3 regions of the Kosakonia sp. MUSA4 genome follow, and region 2 is predicted to be linked to each of the others. Evidence: predicted binding sites of a transcription regulator. Region 2 holds the regulator's gene; each other region holds the start of a gene.
The links. The regulator PurR, encoded in region 2, represses purine synthesis genes. The targets are predictions, from matches to a motif close to CANGCAAACGTTTGCNTG.
Positions count from the first base shown of each region.

Region 1 (5,732 bases), 1.7 Mb from region 2:
AAAAAATTCCCTGAGGCGGCGAAAGCGTTGCAACCATTGCTGAGCGCCGATCCGAATAACGCCTGGTATCTCGATCTGGCGACCGATATCGATTTGGGGCAGAACAAAAGCGCCGATGCAATTAAGCGCCTGAATGCCGCCAGCGAACTGAAAACCAACCCGGTGCTGCAACTCAACCTGGCGAACGCCTACCTGGAAGGCGGTCAACCGGCGGAAACGGCGCGGATCCTCAACCGCTACACCTTTACCTATAAAGATGATGTGAATGGCTGGGATCTGCTGGCGCAGGCGGAAGCCGCGCTTGGCAATCGCGACCAGGAGCTGGCCGCCCGCGCGGAAAGCCTGGCGCTGGTGGGCAAACTGGATCAAGCCATCACGCTACTGAGCAGCGCCAGCTCGCAGGTGAAACTCGGCAGCCTGCAACAGGCGCGTTATGATGCGCGTATTGATCAGTTGCGCCAGTTGCAGCAGCGCTTCAAACCGTATCAGAAGATGTAACAAGGAGAAGAGATGTCAGACGCGGTGCAAATCTACCATAACCCTCGCTGCTCAAAGAGCCGTGAAACCCTGAACCTGCTGAAAGAGAACGGCATCGAGCCGCAGGTGGTGCTCTATCTGGAGACGCCGCCGGATGCGGCGACCATCAAACAACTGCTGCAGATGCTCGGCATGTCCAGCGCGCGGGAACTGATGCGCACGAAAGAGGATCTGTATAAATCCCTGAACCTCGGTGATAACACATTATCCGAACAGGAATTGATGCAGGCGCTGGTGGATAACCCGAAGTTGATTGAGCGCCCGATTGTGGTGGCTAACGGCCAGGCGCGTATCGGCCGCCCGCCGGAGCAGGTTTTAGACATTACCGGTTAAATGTGATTGCCCGGTGGCGCTACGCTTACCGGGCCTGTAAACCGCGCAGGCCGGATAAGATGTACCGGCCATGATTTATAACTTGAGAATATCTTTCACAAACGGGATGGTCAGCTTGCGCTGGGCGGTAATAGAAGCGCGATCCAGTACGTCGAGCGTATCGAACAGCGTACGCATTTCTCTGTCCAGCCGTTTGAGCAGAAAACGGCCCACATCTTCCGGCAACTCAAAACCACGAATGCGCGCGCGCAGTTGCAACGCCTGCAACTTGTCTTCATCGGAGAGCGGTTGCAGCTTGTAGATCTGCCCCCAGTCCAGCCGCGACGCCAGATCCGGCAGCCCAAGATTCAACTGGCGCGGCGGACGATCGCCGGTGATCAGCAGCCGGGTTTTGCCCTGTTCAAGAATGCGGTTATAGAGGTTGAAGATCGCCATTTCCCACGGCTCGTCACCGGCAATGCATTCGATATTATCGATACACACCAGCGAGAGTTGATCCATCCCCTCCAGCACTTCCGGCACGAACCAGGTGCGCTTATCCAGCGGCACATAGCCAACGGCATCGCCGCGCCTGGAGAGCTCCGCGCAGGCGGCGTGCAGCAAATGACTGCGCCCGGCGCCTTCCCGCGACCAGAAATAGATGTATCCGCTGTGTGCCTGGCGCAGAACGTTTTGCAACGCCGCCAGTAAAGAGGGGTTATCACCCGGCCAGAAACTCGCGAAGGTTTCATCATCGGGTAAATATAATGGCAAAGAGAGCTGTGCCGGTGTGTTCAGAGGGACCTCAACAGGGCTTACAAAAAACGCAGCGAGTTTACCATAAAACATGGCAAGGTTTGAACCGGGCGCGAAACCCGGTTCAAACGACAGGCATTAACCCTTCGCGGCGTCGTTGTCCTGCGCGTCCAGCACCACTTCTTCCGGGCGCAGTACGCTAATCAGTTTGAAGATCAGGCTCAGGCAGACACCAACAATGGTCGCCAGCGCCATGCCTTTCAGTTCCGCCGCGCCGATGTGCACTTTCGCACCGCTGACGCCGATGATCAGGATGACGGACGTGAGTATCAGGTTCTGCGCTTTGCTGTAATCGACTTTCGATTCAATCAATACGCGAATACCGGATGCGCCAATCACGCCGTACAGCAGCAACGATACGCCGCCCATGACCGGAACCGGGATGATCTGGATCGCCGCAGCCAGTTTGCCAACGCAGGAGAGCAGGATGGCGATGATAGCCGCGCCGCCGATAACCCAGGTGCTGTAAACGCGGGTGATGGCCATTACACCGATGTTCTCACCGTAAGTGGTGTTCGGCGTGGAACCAAAGAAGCCAGAAATAATCGTCGAGAAACCGTTAGCAAACATCGAACGATGCAGGCCCGGATCGCGGATCAGATCTTTTTTGATGATATTCGCCGTCACCACCAGGTGACCCACATGCTCGGCAATCACCACCAGCGCCGCAGGCAGAATGGTGAAAATAGCAAACCACTCGAAACGCGGAGTATAGAACGTCGGCAGCGCAAACCAGTGCGCCTGCGCGATCGGCGTGGTATCGACAACGCCCATGACGAAGGAGAGCGCATAGCCCGCCAGCACGCCGATAAGGATCGGGATAATCGCCATAAAGCCACGGAACAGCACGGAACCAAACACCGTGACGCCCAGCGTGACCATCGAAATGATCACCGTTTTGCTATCCGCGCTCTGACCGTCAGCCGGTAGCAGACCCGCCATATTCGCCGCCACACCGGCCAGTTCCAGGCCGATAACCGCAACGATAGCGCCCATTGCCGCAGGCGGGAACATCACATCCAGCCAGCCGGTACCGGCTTTCTTAACAATAAAGGAGACGATGCAGAACAACACGCCGCACATAATGAAGCCGCCCAGCGCCACTTCATAACCGAGCGGCAGCAGCAGCAGCACCGGCGAGATAAACGCAAAGCTGGAGCCGAGGTAAGCCGGAATTTTCCCCTTACAGATGAAGAGATAAAGCAGCGTCCCGATACCATTGAACAGCAGCACGGTAGCCGGGTTAATGTGGAACAGAATTGGCACCAGCACGGTCGCGCCAAACATGGCGAACAGGTGCTGCAAACTAAGCGGAATCGTTTGCAAAAGCGGCGGTCTTTCACTCACCCCGATAGCACGGCGCGTCATAATGTTTTTCCTCTGAGTGTTGTTGTTTATCTCCCCGTCCTTTGCGGCGGGCAGTTTATGAATCCAAAAAAAAGCCGACTATCAAAGTCGGCTTTCGATTTGTCATGCGTTACTTCGTACCAAAGATTTTGTCACCGGCATCGCCGAGGCCCGGAATAATGTAGCCGTGCTCGTTGAGGCCCTTGTCGATCGACGCGGTATACAGCTCGACGTCCGGGTGCGCTTTCTCCAGCGCCGCCAGACCTTCCGGCGCGGCAACCAGCACCAGTACCTTAATGCTGTGACAGCCTGCGTTTTTCAGCAGGTCGATGGTGGCAATCATTGAACCGCCGGTCGCCAGCATCGGGTCAACCACCAGCGCCATACGCTCGTCGATGTTGGACACCAGTTTCTGGAAGTACGGTACCGGCTTCAGCGTTTCTTCATTACGGTAGATACCGACCACGCTGATGCGCGCGCTCGGCACGTGCTCCAGCACGCCTTCCATCATGCCCAGACCGGCGCGCAGAATCGGCACCACGGTAATTTTTTTACCTTTGATCTGCTCAACCTCCACCGGGCCGTTCCAGCCTTCGATGGTCACTTTTTCGGTTTCGAGGTCAGCCGTCGCTTCATACGTCAGCAGGCTGCCCACTTCTGAGGCGAGTTCACGAAAGCGTTTGGTGCTGATATCGTTTTCACGCATCAACCCAAGCTTGTGTTTGACGAGTGGGTGTTTAACTTCCACGACCTTCATACTCTTCTCCTTTCCCCTGACAGGTGGCAGCCACAAAAAAAATCGCCGGATTATACCGCTTTTTTTCCGTTGTGCTACAGGTAGCCGCTTGATCGCGATCAATCAGGCTGGAAAATAGTATATCGGAACTTATAAGGTACGCCCGGCAATAATAGGCTCGCAAACGTTTGCCTGGGCTGCTAGAATTGCGCCGAATTTTATTTCTACCGCAAGAAAACGCGTGGGGACTGAAGCAGTGACCGATAAAACCTCTCTCAGCTATAAAGATGCCGGTGTTGATATTGATGCAGGCAATGCTCTGGTTGACCGAATCAAAGGCGTGGTGAAGAAGACCCGCCGTCCGGAAGTAATGGGCGGTCTGGGCGGCTTCGGCGCGCTGTGCGCTCTGCCGCAAAAATATCGTGAACCGGTACTGGTTTCCGGCACTGATGGCGTTGGCACCAAGCTGCGTCTGGCAATGGATCTGAAACGTCATGACACCATCGGTATCGACCTGGTCGCCATGTGTGTAAACGACCTGGTGGTACAGGGCGCTGAGCCGCTGTTCTTCCTCGACTATTACGCCACCGGCAAGCTGGACGTGGACACCGCCGCCAGCGTGATCAACGGCATCGCCGAAGGCTGCCTGCAATCCGGTTGTGCGCTGGTTGGCGGCGAAACCGCAGAGATGCCGGGCATGTATCACGGTGAAGATTACGACGTGGCCGGTTTCTGCGTGGGCGTGGTAGAGAAAGCAGAAATTATTGACGGCTCCAAAGTAGCCGATGGCGACGTGCTGGTGGCGCTGGCTTCCAGCGGTCCGCACTCCAACGGTTACTCGCTGGTGCGTAAAGTGATCGAAGTGAGCGGCTGCGATCCGCTGACCACTCAACTTGAAGGCAAACCGCTGGCCGATCACCTGCTGGAACCGACGCGTATTTACGTGAAATCGGTGCTGGAGCTGATTGAAAACGTTGATGTACACGCTATCGCTCACCTGACGGGCGGCGGTTTCTGGGAAAATATCCCGCGCGTTCTGCCGGATAACACCCAGGCGGTTATCGACGAATCCTCCTGGCAGTGGCCGGCGGTCTTCAACTGGCTGCAAAGCGCCGGTAACGTCAGCCGTCATGAAATGTACCGCACCTTCAACTGTGGCGTCGGTATGGTCATCGCGCTGCCTGCCGCAGAAGCGGATAAAGCCATTGCCCTGCTCAATGCCAAAGGTGAAAACGCGTGGAAAATCGGTATTATCAAAGCATCCGATTCCAGTGAGCGTGTGGTCATTGAATGAAAAACATTGTGGTGCTGATTTCCGGTAACGGAAGCAATTTGCAGGCGATTATCGATGCCTGCAAACAGAAGAAAATCAACGGCACCCTGCGGGCAGTATTCAGTAACAAGGCCGACGCGTTCGGCCTTGAACGTGCGCGGGAAGCCGCAATTCCTGCGCATGCCCTTCTTGCCTCGCAGTTTGCCAGCCGCGATGCCTTCGATCGTGAACTGATGCATGAAATTGACGCCTACGCGCCGGATGTGGTGGTGCTGGCAGGTTACATGCGCATCCTCAGCCCGGCATTTGTTACCCATTACGCCGGACGTCTGCTGAATATTCATCCTTCCCTGCTGCCGAAATACCCAGGTCTGAACACGCACCGCCAGGTGCTGGAAAATGGCGATGAAGTGCACGGCACCAGCGTGCATTTTGTGACGGAAGAGCTGGATGGCGGCCCGGTCATTTTGCAGGCCAAAGTCCCGGTGTTTGACGGCGACACGGAAGAAGAGATCACCGACCGCGTACAAGCGCAGGAACACGCGATTTATCCGCTGGTGGTGAGCTGGTTCGTCGATGGTCGCCTGAAGATGGAGAATAACAGCGCGTGGCTTGATGGCGTCTGTCTGCCTCCAGAAGGCTATGCAGCCGACGAATAATCGTCCCCACTTGTTGTTCTGCTGCCGGATGGCGCGATGCTTATCCGGTCTT
Region 1 covers NZ_CP025697.1:3,866,859-3,872,590, forward strand. The annotation lists gene bepA (M48 family metallopeptidase) at 1-498, shown strand, start outside; gene arsC (arsenate reductase (glutaredoxin)) at 511-870, shown strand; gene C0557_RS18220 (DnaA inactivator Hda) at 946-1,647, opposite strand; gene uraA (uracil permease) at 1,744-3,033, opposite strand; gene upp (uracil phosphoribosyltransferase) at 3,143-3,769, opposite strand; gene purM (phosphoribosylformylglycinamidine cyclo-ligase) at 4,005-5,042, shown strand; gene purN (phosphoribosylglycinamide formyltransferase) at 5,039-5,680, shown strand.
Region 1: the regulator PurR is predicted to act here: its motif matches at 3,926-3,943, upstream of purM (phosphoribosylformylglycinamidine cyclo-ligase).

Region 2 (5,732 bases):
ATCAGACTTATGTCACTAACCTCAACAATCTGATCAAAGGCACCGCCTTCGAAGGCAAAACGCTGGAAGAGATCGTTAAGCACAGCGAAGGCGGCGTATTCAATAACGCCGCGCAGGTCTGGAACCACACCTTCTACTGGAATTGCCTCGCGCCGCACGCTGGCGGTGAGCCGAGTGGCGAACTGGCCGCTGCGATTGCTAAAGCATTTGGCAGCTTTGCGGAGTTCAAAGCGCAGTTTACCGATGCCGCAGTGAAAAACTTTGGTTCAGGCTGGACATGGCTGGTGAAAAAAGCGGATGGCGGGTTGGCGATTGTCTCAACGTCCAATGCGGGAACACCGCTGACGACGGATGCGACACCGCTGCTGACTGTCGATGTCTGGGAACATGCTTATTACATTGACTACCGCAACGCCCGTCCGAACTACCTTGAGCACTTCTGGGCGCTGGTCAACTGGACCTTCGTGGCGAAGAATTTCGCCGCATAAAACATTCGCTGCATAAAACAAAGGAGGGGCATTGCCCCTCCTCTTTTTTACTCAACCGCCGCACAGGCTCGTTCCGGCTGTGATCGCCCGGAAAACAGCACCACCATCAGCCCAAGCCCTGCAATAATCGCCCCCATCACCGGGACAAAATCATAACCCAGACCACCGGAAATTACCGCGCCGCCCGCAGCCGCACCGAGTGCGTTGCCGAGGTTAAAGGCACCAATGTTCACTGAAGAAGAGAGCCCCGGCGCTTCATGTGCGACGCGCATTACACGCATTTGCAGCGGCGGAACCACGGCAAAGGTCGCAGCGCCCCAGACCACCATACTGATAGCCGCGCCCACTTCGCTACGGGCCAGGAACGGAATGGCCAGCATGATGGCAATCAACAGGATAAGAAAGCCTTTCAGCGTACCGGTTACCGAACGATCCGCCAGCTTGCCGCCAAGGTAGTTACCAATCGAGAAACCGACGCCAATCAGCACCAACATCCCGGTAACAAATACCGGCGTAGCATCAGTAATGGTACGCAGCACCGGCGAAATATAGGTATAAAGTGTGAACATCGCGCCTGCGCCGAGCACCGTCGTCAGCAGTGCTGACAGCACCTGTGGACGAACCAGCACAGACAACTCTTTGCGTACATCCGGGCGTTCGCCCGCTCCGCCGCCAGGCAGTGAAAAGTAGAGGCTCAGCATGGCAACCAGTCCCAGCCCGGCGGTCGCCATAAATGACATACGCCAGCCGATGGTTTCACCCAGCCAGGTTGCAGCAGGCACGCCGCCAATATTGGCGATGGTCAGCCCCATAAACATGGTCGCGACGGCGCTGGCTTGTTTCTCTTTTGCCACCACGCTTGCCGCAACAACCGACCCCAGGCCAAAGAAGGCGCCGTGGTTGAGGCTGGTGACGATGCGCGCCAGCATTAAGGTGGTGTAGTCCGGCGCGATTGCCGACAGCACGTTGCCCAGTGTAAAGATCGCCATCAGGAAGATCAGCGCGTTACGTCTGCCACGGTGTGACAGCAGCAGCGTCATTAGCGGCGCCCCCACCATCACGCCAATCGCATAAGCGCTAATCAGCATTCCCGCCGCCGGAATGGAAACATCGACGCCACGGGCAATAACGGGCAGCAACCCCATCGGGGAGAACTCCGTTGTACCTATCCCAAAGGCGCCAATCGCCAGGGCAAGCAGAGGGAAATTAATTTTCATCGTTTGACTCCGAAAAAGCCGTGTCGGTTGGGGACACTGTCGCAGAAGTCAAAAGTATGACATGAATCACAAAAAACAGAAGTTAGCAGGATGACAAAAGATTATTGCAGAAGTGATAACAATGGCGGGGGAAAAGCCGAGGGAGAAGGCTCTCCCTCGTGTCAGATCAATGCAGCGCGGCGGTCAGCCCACCGAAAACAATCAGGCTCAGAACAATGACAGTAGTGACCAAAGAATACTTCAGATCGGTGCTCATCAATTTTTCTCCATTTTCATTTCCCCACAAAAAGTGAGTTTGCGCATTTTTGCACAGATAATCATAAAAATCTTGCAGGAATTAGCGGGAGATATGTTTTAGCGCTTCCCCTTTTGCTCAAGATAAGACAAAATTCGACGCTAAATTTATTAGCGTACCGGCCATTGACTCCCCTCCTGACGTTTAGTGTCTTTTTCCCGGCGTACCGCACTCACTTTGCTGGGGTTCAGGGTGATTGAAGGCAAACGTTTACCTTAAGTATTATCAGGAGCTTATGATATGGTCTGGAGTGATTTCTGATGGCAACGATTAAAGACGTCGCGAAACGAGCAAACGTTTCCACTACAACCGTATCACATGTAATCAACAAAACGCGCTTCGTCGCTGAAGAGACCCGCAACGCCGTATGGGCAGCGATCAAAGAGTTGCATTACTCCCCCAGCGCCGTGGCGCGTAGCCTGAAAGTCAATCACACTAAATCGATCGGTTTGCTGGCCACCAGCAGCGAAGCCGCCTATTTTGCCGAGATCATCGAAGCTGTAGAGAAAAAATGCTTCCAGAAAGGCTACACCTTGATCCTTGGCAACGCCTGGAACAACCTTGAGAAACAGCGCGCCTACCTGTCGATGATGGCGCAAAAACGTGTCGATGGCCTGCTGGTGATGTGCTCCGAATACCCGGAATCGCTGCTGAGCATGCTGGAAGAGTACCGTAATATCCCGATGGTGGTGATGGACTGGGGCGAGGCGAAAGCCGATTTTACCGACTCGGTCATTGATAACGCTTTTGAAGGCGGCTATATGGCCGGCCGCTATCTGATTGAGCGCGGGCATCGCGATATCGGCGTCATTCCAGGCCCGCTGGAGCGCAACACCGGCGCTGGCCGCCTCGCTGGTTTTATGAAGGCGATGGAAGAAGCGATCATCACCGTACCGGAAAACTGGATCGTACAGGGCGACTTTGAACCGGAATCGGGTTACCGGGCGATGCAGCAGATCCTCAACCAGTCACACCGCCCCACTGCCGTGTTCTGCGGCGGCGATATTATGGCGATGGGCGCGCTCTGCGCGGCAGATGAGATGGGGCTGCGCGTTCCCCAGGACATTTCGCTGATCGGCTATGACAATGTGCGCAATTCCCGCTACTTTACGCCCGCGCTGACCACCATCCATCAGCCGAAAGATTCGCTGGGTGAAACAGCGTTTACCATGTTGCTCGATCGTATCGTCAACAAACGCGAAGAGTCGCAATCCATTGAAGTTCATCCGCGCCTGATCGAACGCCGCTCGGTGGCGGATGGCCCGTTCCGCGACTACCGCCGTTAATCACATCCCGCGGGGGCCGTTACTCCGGCTCCCGCAACCATTCGCTGTTCAGCGTCTCACTGTCCCCCAGATACTCCAGCAGCCAGCTCAACGCCGGTGATGCGTCGTTTTGTTGCCATGTCAGGCAGCAGGCCGCATCCGGAAAAGGGTTCTCCAGTTCCAGCGCCACCCAGTCGCCGCTGTCCAGCCGTGGACGGGCGAAATGCGCGGGCACCATCCCCACGCACAGCCCGGCAGAAAGGCAGGCTTCGGAAGCGGACCAGTCCGGCACGATGACCCGCTTCTGGTTATCCAGCAGCCAGGTAATGCGTTTAGGCAACGAGCGCGACGTATCTTCCTGAATCAACGAAGGCCAGTTGCGCAACGTTTCATCGCTTAGCGGGCCGGGCATTGATGCCAGTGGATGGCGGCTGGAAACCACGCATTTCCAGCTCAGCATGCCCATATCACGAAACGCGTAGCGTCCACCGACCGGGATCGCCTGGGTCGCGCCAATCGCCACCTCAACGCGTCCATCTGCCAGCGCATCCCAGACACCGTTGAACACCTCCTGGTAAACCTGTAACTCGACATCGTTAAAATGTCGGTAGAAATCGACGATCAGTTGCCGTGTTCGCGCCGGTTTCACAATGTTATCCACGGCAATCGCCAGCTGGCCGCGCCAGCCGTTAGCGATCTGTTGACACTGTTGGCGGGTGATCTGCATTTTTTTGATAACAGATCGCCCCTCTTTTAAAAACCAGCTTCCGGCGGGTGTTAGCTCCACATCGCGATGACGGCGTTCGAATAACGGAACCGCCAGCCACTCTTCGAGTTGGCGCACGGTATAGCTCACTGCTGAAGGTACACGGTGCAGCTCCTGGGCGGCACCGCTGAAACTACCGTTGCGCGCAACAGCATCTACCACTTCCAGTGAATATTCTGACCACATAATCTGCCTGCAAAAATTTTGAAATCACTGCGCAAATATTAGCGTTTCACAAGCAGGAAAGCACTCCTTACACTCGACAGCCCTGAAGAAGCAACAAGGTGAGAACTCGAATGCAACCTGGCAAAGGATTTTTAGTCTGGCTCGCGGGATTAAGCGTGCTGGGCTTTTTAGCCACCGACATGTACCTGCCCGCGTTTAGCGCGATACAACAAGATTTGCAAACCTCTCCGGCCATCGTTAGCGCCACGCTCAGTTTGTTCCTGGCAGGCTTTGCTGTCGCACAACTGGTGTGGGGGCCATTGTCGGATCGCTATGGCCGCAGACCTATTCTGTTGAGCGGGCTGACCATTTTCGCACTTGGCTGTCTGGGAACATTGTGGGTACGGGACGCCAGCCTGTTACTGGCGCTGCGTTTCGTACAGGCGATCGGCGTTTGTGCCGCTACCGTCAGCTGGCAGGCGCTGGTCACTGACAACTATCCGGCACACCGCGTTAATCGTATCTTCGCGACCATTATGCCGCTGGTGGGCCTGACGCCTGCACTTGCCCCTCTGCTGGGTGCGTGGATGCTGGAGCACTTCTCCTGGCAGGCGATTTTTGCCACGCTGCTGGCAATAACCCTGGTGCTGATGGTGCCCGCCTGGCGGTTGAAAACGCCTGCACAGCCCGCTGCGCTGCATGAACAGCCGCTGACCTTTTTCGATCTGTTGCGCAATAAAGCGTATCGCGGCAATGTCATCATCTACGCCGCCTGCTCGGCCAGTTTTTTTGCCTGGTTGACCGGTTCGCCGTTTATTTTGCACGAGATGGGTTATGGTCCGTCAGTGATTGGTCTGAGTTACGTACCGCAGACCATTGCCTTCCTGATTGGCGGTTATGGTTGCCGCGCCGCATTGCAAAAATGGCAGGGTTCCCGCCTGCTTCCGTGGCTGCTGAGCGCCTTTGGGCTAAGCGTGATTACCACCTGGATCGTGGGTTTGCTGCCACAGGCATCATTGACCGCACTGCTGATCCCGTTCTGTTTTATGGCTATGGCCAACGGCGCCATCTATCCTGTTGTGGTGGCACAGGCGTTACGCCCGTTTCCCCAGGCGACTGGTCGCGCAGCCGCGCTGCAAAATACGTTGCAACTCGGGTTGTGTTTCCTGGCAAGCCTGGTGGTTTCAGGGCTGATTGCCACGCCGCTGTTCACCACCACTAGCGTGATGGTGGCGATGGTGCTGCTGGCGGCGTTTGGCTATCGCCAGCAACACCAGCGTAATACCGAAATGGTAGAAGATGAGGCTGTCCCCTCCTCTTCGCACGGATGATTGTGTTAACGACTATCGATAGTGAAGTGATTAGCTTGCTAACAGCTTTAAGTTGAATCACCTGATATTGAGGCCTATACTGATTTTCGGTTTTTAATAAATACGATAAATATTATGTAGTAACGGGCACCGGATTGTGCCCGTCATTCCAGGGAAGGCCTTTCGGCAAGGGTCATCTCCCTTCCTCTGTTCTACGTCGGATATC
Region 2 covers NZ_CP025697.1:2,172,041-2,177,772, reverse strand. The annotation lists gene sodB (superoxide dismutase [Fe]) at 1-488, shown strand, start outside; gene C0557_RS10365 (MFS transporter) at 536-1,705, opposite strand; gene C0557_RS10360 (YnhF family membrane protein) at 1,872-1,961, opposite strand; gene purR (HTH-type transcriptional repressor PurR) at 2,261-3,286, shown strand; gene punR (DNA-binding transcriptional activator PunR) at 3,306-4,217, opposite strand; gene punC (purine nucleoside transporter PunC) at 4,328-5,527, shown strand.

Region 3 (5,732 bases), 900 kb from region 2:
TGGAAACCATGCGTGGTATTCAGGCCCTGTTCGTGCGTCGTGACGAAGTGGAAGAGGCCTGGAAATGGGTCGATTCCATCACCGAAGCGTGGGCAGCAGACAACGATGCGCCGAAACCGTATCAGGCAGGTACCTGGGGACCGGTTGCATCGGTGGCGATGATCACCCGCGACGGTCGTTCATGGAACGAGTTTGAGTGATTTTCTTGCGCAAATGGCATTCCATTTTACCGGTAACATGATCTAACACAGATATCAGAATAATTTTTCACCTTTCAGGCCCCGACTGGATTCACCAGCGGGGCTTTTTTTATTACACTGGCTGAAGCGATTTTGCCTTTGGGGCGCGGCGTTCTGGTGTTTACAGTCTGATAACGAAGGCTTATGGCATTGTTGACGCGGTTCCCCGGACAGATAAATTTCAGGAGCCTTTATGAACTCAACAATGTTACGCGTAACAAATCGCATTATTGAACGTTCGCGCGAAACCCGTTCAGCCTATCTTGCCCGTATCGAACAGGCGAAAACGAACACCGTGCGCCGTTCCACACTGGCCTGCGGCAACCTGGCACACGGCTTTGCGGCCTGCCAGCCTGACGACAAAGCCTCCCTCAAAAGCATGTTGCGCAACAATATTGCCATTATCACGTCCTACAACGACATGCTTTCCGCTCATCAGCCTTACGAAGTCTATCCGGAGATTATCCGTAAAGCGTTGCATTCGGTGAACGCGGTAGGTCAGGTAGCGGGCGGCGTTCCGGCAATGTGCGACGGCGTAACCCAGGGGCAGGACGGTATGGAACTTTCCCTGCTGAGCCGCGAAGTGATTGCGATGTCGGCAGCGGTAGGGCTTTCTCATAATATGTTTGACGGCGCGCTGTACCTCGGCGTGTGTGACAAAATTGTCCCGGGGTTGGCCATGGCGGCGCTGTCATTTGGTCATTTACCGGCGGTGTTTATCCCGTCTGGTCCGATGGCGAGCGGTCTGGCGAATAAAGAGAAAGTACGCATTCGCCAGCTTTATGCGGAAGGCAAAGTCGATCGCATGGCGCTGCTCGAATCAGAAGCCGCCTCATATCATGCGCCAGGCACCTGTACGTTTTACGGCACGGCAAACACTAACCAGATGGTGATCGAGTTTATGGGCATGCAACTGCCTGGCTCATCGTTTATCCATCCGGATGCGCCTCTGCGCCGTGTACTGACTGAAGCGGCAGCCCGCCAGGTGACTCGCCTGACCGGCAATGGCAACGAGTGGATGCCGCTCGGTAAAATGATTGATGAAAAAGTCGTAGTGAACGGTATTGTCTCGCTGCTGGCGACGGGCGGCTCCACCAACCACACCATGCATCTGGTGGCGATGGCGCGCGCCGCAGGGATCATCATCAACTGGGATGATTTCTCCGATCTTTCTGATGTGGTTCCGCTGCTGGCGCGTCTCTACCCGAACGGCCCGGCAGACATTAACCACTTCCAGGCGGCTGGCGGTGTGCCGGTGCTGATGCGTGAACTGTTGAAAGGCGGTCTGTTACATGAAGATGTTCACACCGTGGCGGGCTTTGGCCTGACGCGCTACACCCAGGAGCCGTGGCTCAATAATGGCGAGCTGGACTGGCGTGACGGCGCGGCCGCATCGCTGGATGCTGATGTTATTGCGACCATCGAACAGCCGTTCTCGAAACATGGCGGCACCAAAGTGCTGAGCGGCAATCTGGGGCGTGCGGTGATGAAAACCTCAGCAGTGCCGGTCGAAAATCAGGTTATTGAAGCGCCAGCGGTGATTTTTGAAAGCCAGCATGATGTTTTACCGGCCTTCGAAGCAGGCCTGCTGGACCGTGATTGCGTGGTGGTTGTCCGTCATCAAGGGCCAAAAGCGAACGGTATGCCAGAATTACATAAACTCATGCCGCCACTTGGTGTATTATTGGACCGCCGTTTCAAAATCGCACTAGTTACCGATGGACGGCTGTCAGGCGCATCAGGTAAAGTGCCGTCGGCGATCCACGTTACCCCAGAAGCATACGATGGCGGATTGCTGGCGAAAGTGCGTGATGGCGATATTATCCGGGTTAACGGGCAGACAGGCGAGTTAACGCTGCTGGTTGATGACAACGAACTTGCCGCACGTCAGCCGCATATTCCTGACCTGAGCGCGATGCGCGTGGGCACAGGCCGCGAATTGTTCGGCGCGCTGCGGGAGAAACTCTCCGGTGCGGAGCAGGGCGCAACCTGTATCACTTTTTAAGACGATAAGATTTAGTTCTGGCGAGAGAAAAACTCTGATGAAAAACTGGAAAACGAGTGCAGAAGCAATTCTGAAAACAGGTCCGGTAGTGCCGGTGATTGTAGTGAACAAACTGGAACACGCTGTGCCGATGGCAAAAGCGCTGGTCGCCGGTGGCGTTCGCGTACTGGAAGTCACCCTGCGTACGGCTTGTGCGATGGATGCTATCCGCGCTATCGCAAAAGAAGTGCCCGACGCAATTATCGGTGCCGGTACGGTACTGAACCCGCAGCAGCTGGCGGAAGTCACCGCTGCTGGCGCGCAGTTCGCTATCAGCCCGGGTCTGACCGAGCCGCTGCTGAAAGCTGCGACCGAAGGTACTATCCCGCTGATCCCGGGCATCAGCACCGTTTCTGAATTGATGCTGGGCATGGACTACGGTCTGAAAGAGTTCAAATTCTTCCCGGCAGAAGCCAACGGCGGTACTAAAGCGTTGCAGGCGATTGCGGGTCCGTTCTCTCAGGTTCGTTTCTGCCCGACTGGCGGGATCTCCCCGGCTAACTACCGTGATTACCTGGCGCTGAAAAGCGTGCTGTGCATCGGCGGTTCCTGGCTGGTTCCGGCAGATGCGCTGGAAGCGGGTGATTACGATCGCATCACCAAACTGGCGCGCGAAGCGGTAGAAGGCGCGAAACAGTAATCTCGCGGGCGGGTGTTTACCCGCCTTGTGCAAAAAATCCCGGCAGGCGATGAGCGCCTCCGGGCTTTTTTTTAGCCCTTAACCTGAACTGCCGCCGCAGCGGCAACCGCGCGTTCTACAGCCGTTTCGACACTTTCAGCCACGGCCAGCGCAACGCCCATGCGGCGAGAGCCGTCGATTTCAGGTTTCCCAAAAAGACGCAGTTGCACGCCGGCGGCGAGCGCATTTTGCACGTTATCGAAGGTTACATTCTGGCTGCTCAGACGCGGCAGGATCACGGCCGAAGCTGCCGGGCCGTACTGGCGGATGTCGCCAATCGGTAAACCGAGGAAAGCACGGACATGCAGCGCGAACTCCGAGAGATCCTGGGAAATCAGCGTCACCATCCCGGTATCATGCGGGCGAGGCGAGACTTCGCTGAAAATCACTTCATCGCCGCAAACGAACAGCTCAACGCCGAACAGCCCATAGCCGCCCAGCGCCAGCACGGTTTTGCTGGCAATCGCCTGCGCGCGCTCCAGCGCCAGCGGCGACATCTGCTGCGGCTGCCAGGATTCGCGATAATCACCGTCTTCCTGGCGGTGGCCGACCGGCGCGCAAAAATGGACGCCATCAACGGCGCTGATGGTCAGAAGCGTGATTTCAAAATCAAAGTTAACCACGCCTTCGACAATCACCCGTCCGGCACCCGCGCGGCCACCCTGTTGGGCGTACTCCCAGGCTTTCGTCAGTTGCTCTGCGCTTTTAATAAAGCTCTGGCCTTTACCGGAGGAGCTCATCACGGGTTTGACAATACACGGCAAACCAATCTCAGCGACGGCATCGCGAAAAGCCGCTTCACTGTCGGCAAAGCGGTAGCTGGATGTCGGTAACTGCAACTCTTCCGCCGCCAGGCGACGAATGCCTTCACGGTTCATGGTCAATTTTGTGGCACGTGCGCAGGGCACCACATGCTGACCTTGCGCTTCCAGTTCCAGCAGTGTGTCGGTGGCGATAGCTTCGATTTCTGGCACGATAAAATGCGGTTTTTCTTGTGCGACCAGCGCCTTCAACGCATCACCATCAAGCATATTGATCACATGTGAACGGTGCGCCACATGCATAGCCGGCGCATCGGCGTAACGATCAACTGCAATCACTTCAATGCCCAATCGTTGACATTCAATGGCTACTTCCTTACCCAGTTCGCCAGAGCCGAGTAACATAACGCGAGTTGCTGCCGGGCGCAGCGCAGTACCTAAAAGAGTCATAGCATCATACCGTTGGAAAAAAAACTGGGCGCAGTATAAACGAAAACGTTTGCGTCTGTCTTTTATCCCTTGCGATGCTTTTTTCATCGCGCTATTATACTGTATAAATACACAGTTGAATGAGGCTGCATCATGGCGGTAGAAGTTAAATACGTAGTCATTCGTGAAGGTGAGGAAAAAATGTCTTTTGCCAGCAAAAAGGAAGCTGATGCTTACGATAAAATGCTCGATCTGGCGGAAGTGCTGGGCGACTGGTTAGGTACCGGCCCGGTAGCGCTGGAAGATGAGATGCGCGACCAAATGGCGCTGTGGCTTGCCGAACAGAAAGACGCGCTGAGCGGTATTCTGAAATCCGGCAAATTGCCAGGCGCTGAAGCGGAAGAACCTGCCGCAGCGGCTGCTTCTGATGATGCTGAACCGACAGACGCAGTGGATATTAAAAGCGCGCAGAAGCGCGCGAAAGTGGCCTGATCTTGCACTGCCAGCAATTTGTACCATGCTTTTGACTGGACAAGTCAGTACCTGGAGATAAGCATGAAAATAGCAGGAGTTTTTACAGGTCTGCTTTTGCTGGCAGGCAGTACCATGGCGCACGCTGCAACGGATAAAGCGGTAAAGTTTCCTTCTTGTGAAGGCCTTGATGCCGATGGGATCGCGGCCAGCGTTAAGCGTGACTATCTGCAAAATCGCATTGTGCGCTGGGCAGACGATCAGAAAAAACTGGGGCAGGCCGATCCGGTCGCCTGGGTGAATCCGAAAGAGATCGTCGGCAAGGGTGATCAATGGACGGTACCGCTCACGGTTCGCGGTAAAAGTATGGATATTCACTACCGCGTGGCCGTTGATTGCAAAGCGGGTACGGCAGAGTACCAGCCGCAGCCGTAACGCGATAATTTTCTCATCTTTTGCCGCGACAGACACTTCCTGACATCCCCCTCGCTTACTCTGGTCAACCACACATTGATAAGCGAGGGCATTATGAGTTGGTTGAATCAAATACAGTCGTTGCTGGGTTCGAAAGATAATACGGATCCCTCATCTTCGGGCGAGCAGAGATTACATAACCTGCTGGCGCCGGGTGCTCTGGGTGGTCTTGCCGGGCTGCTTGTTGCCAGTAAATCCTCACGTAAATTTCTTGCTAAATACGGTACCAGCGCACTGCTGGTTGGCGGCGGCGCGGTCGCTGGTACGGTGCTGTGGAATAAATACAAAGACCGTATCCGCAACGCGCATCAGGGAGAACCGCAGTACGGGCAGCAGCAATCTCCGCTGGATGTGCGCACGGAGCGCCTGATCCTGGCCCTGGTTTTTGCGGCGAAGAGCGATGGTCATATCGACGATAAAGAACGAGCCGCTATCGAGCAGCAGCTTCGTGACGCCGGGGTGGAAGAACAGGGTCGGCGGCTGGTTGCGCAGGCGATCGAACAACCGCTGGATCCCGCGCGTCTGGCGCAGGGCGTACAGAATGAAGAAGAGGCGCTGGAACTCTGGTATCTCAGCTGCGCCGTCATTGATATCGATCACTTTATGGAACGTAGCTATCTGAATGCATTGGGAGA
Region 3 covers NZ_CP025697.1:3,073,263-3,078,994, reverse strand. The annotation lists gene zwf (glucose-6-phosphate dehydrogenase) at 1-200, shown strand, start outside; gene edd (phosphogluconate dehydratase) at 433-2,244, shown strand; gene kdgA (bifunctional 4-hydroxy-2-oxoglutarate aldolase/2-dehydro-3-deoxy-phosphogluconate aldolase) at 2,282-2,923, shown strand; gene purT (formate-dependent phosphoribosylglycinamide formyltransferase) at 2,995-4,173, opposite strand; gene C0557_RS14575 (YebG family protein) at 4,306-4,644, shown strand; gene yebF (protein YebF) at 4,708-5,058, shown strand; gene C0557_RS14565 (tellurite resistance TerB family protein) at 5,149-5,732, shown strand, end outside.
Region 3: the regulator PurR is predicted to act here: its motif matches at 4,212-4,229, upstream of purT (formate-dependent phosphoribosylglycinamide formyltransferase).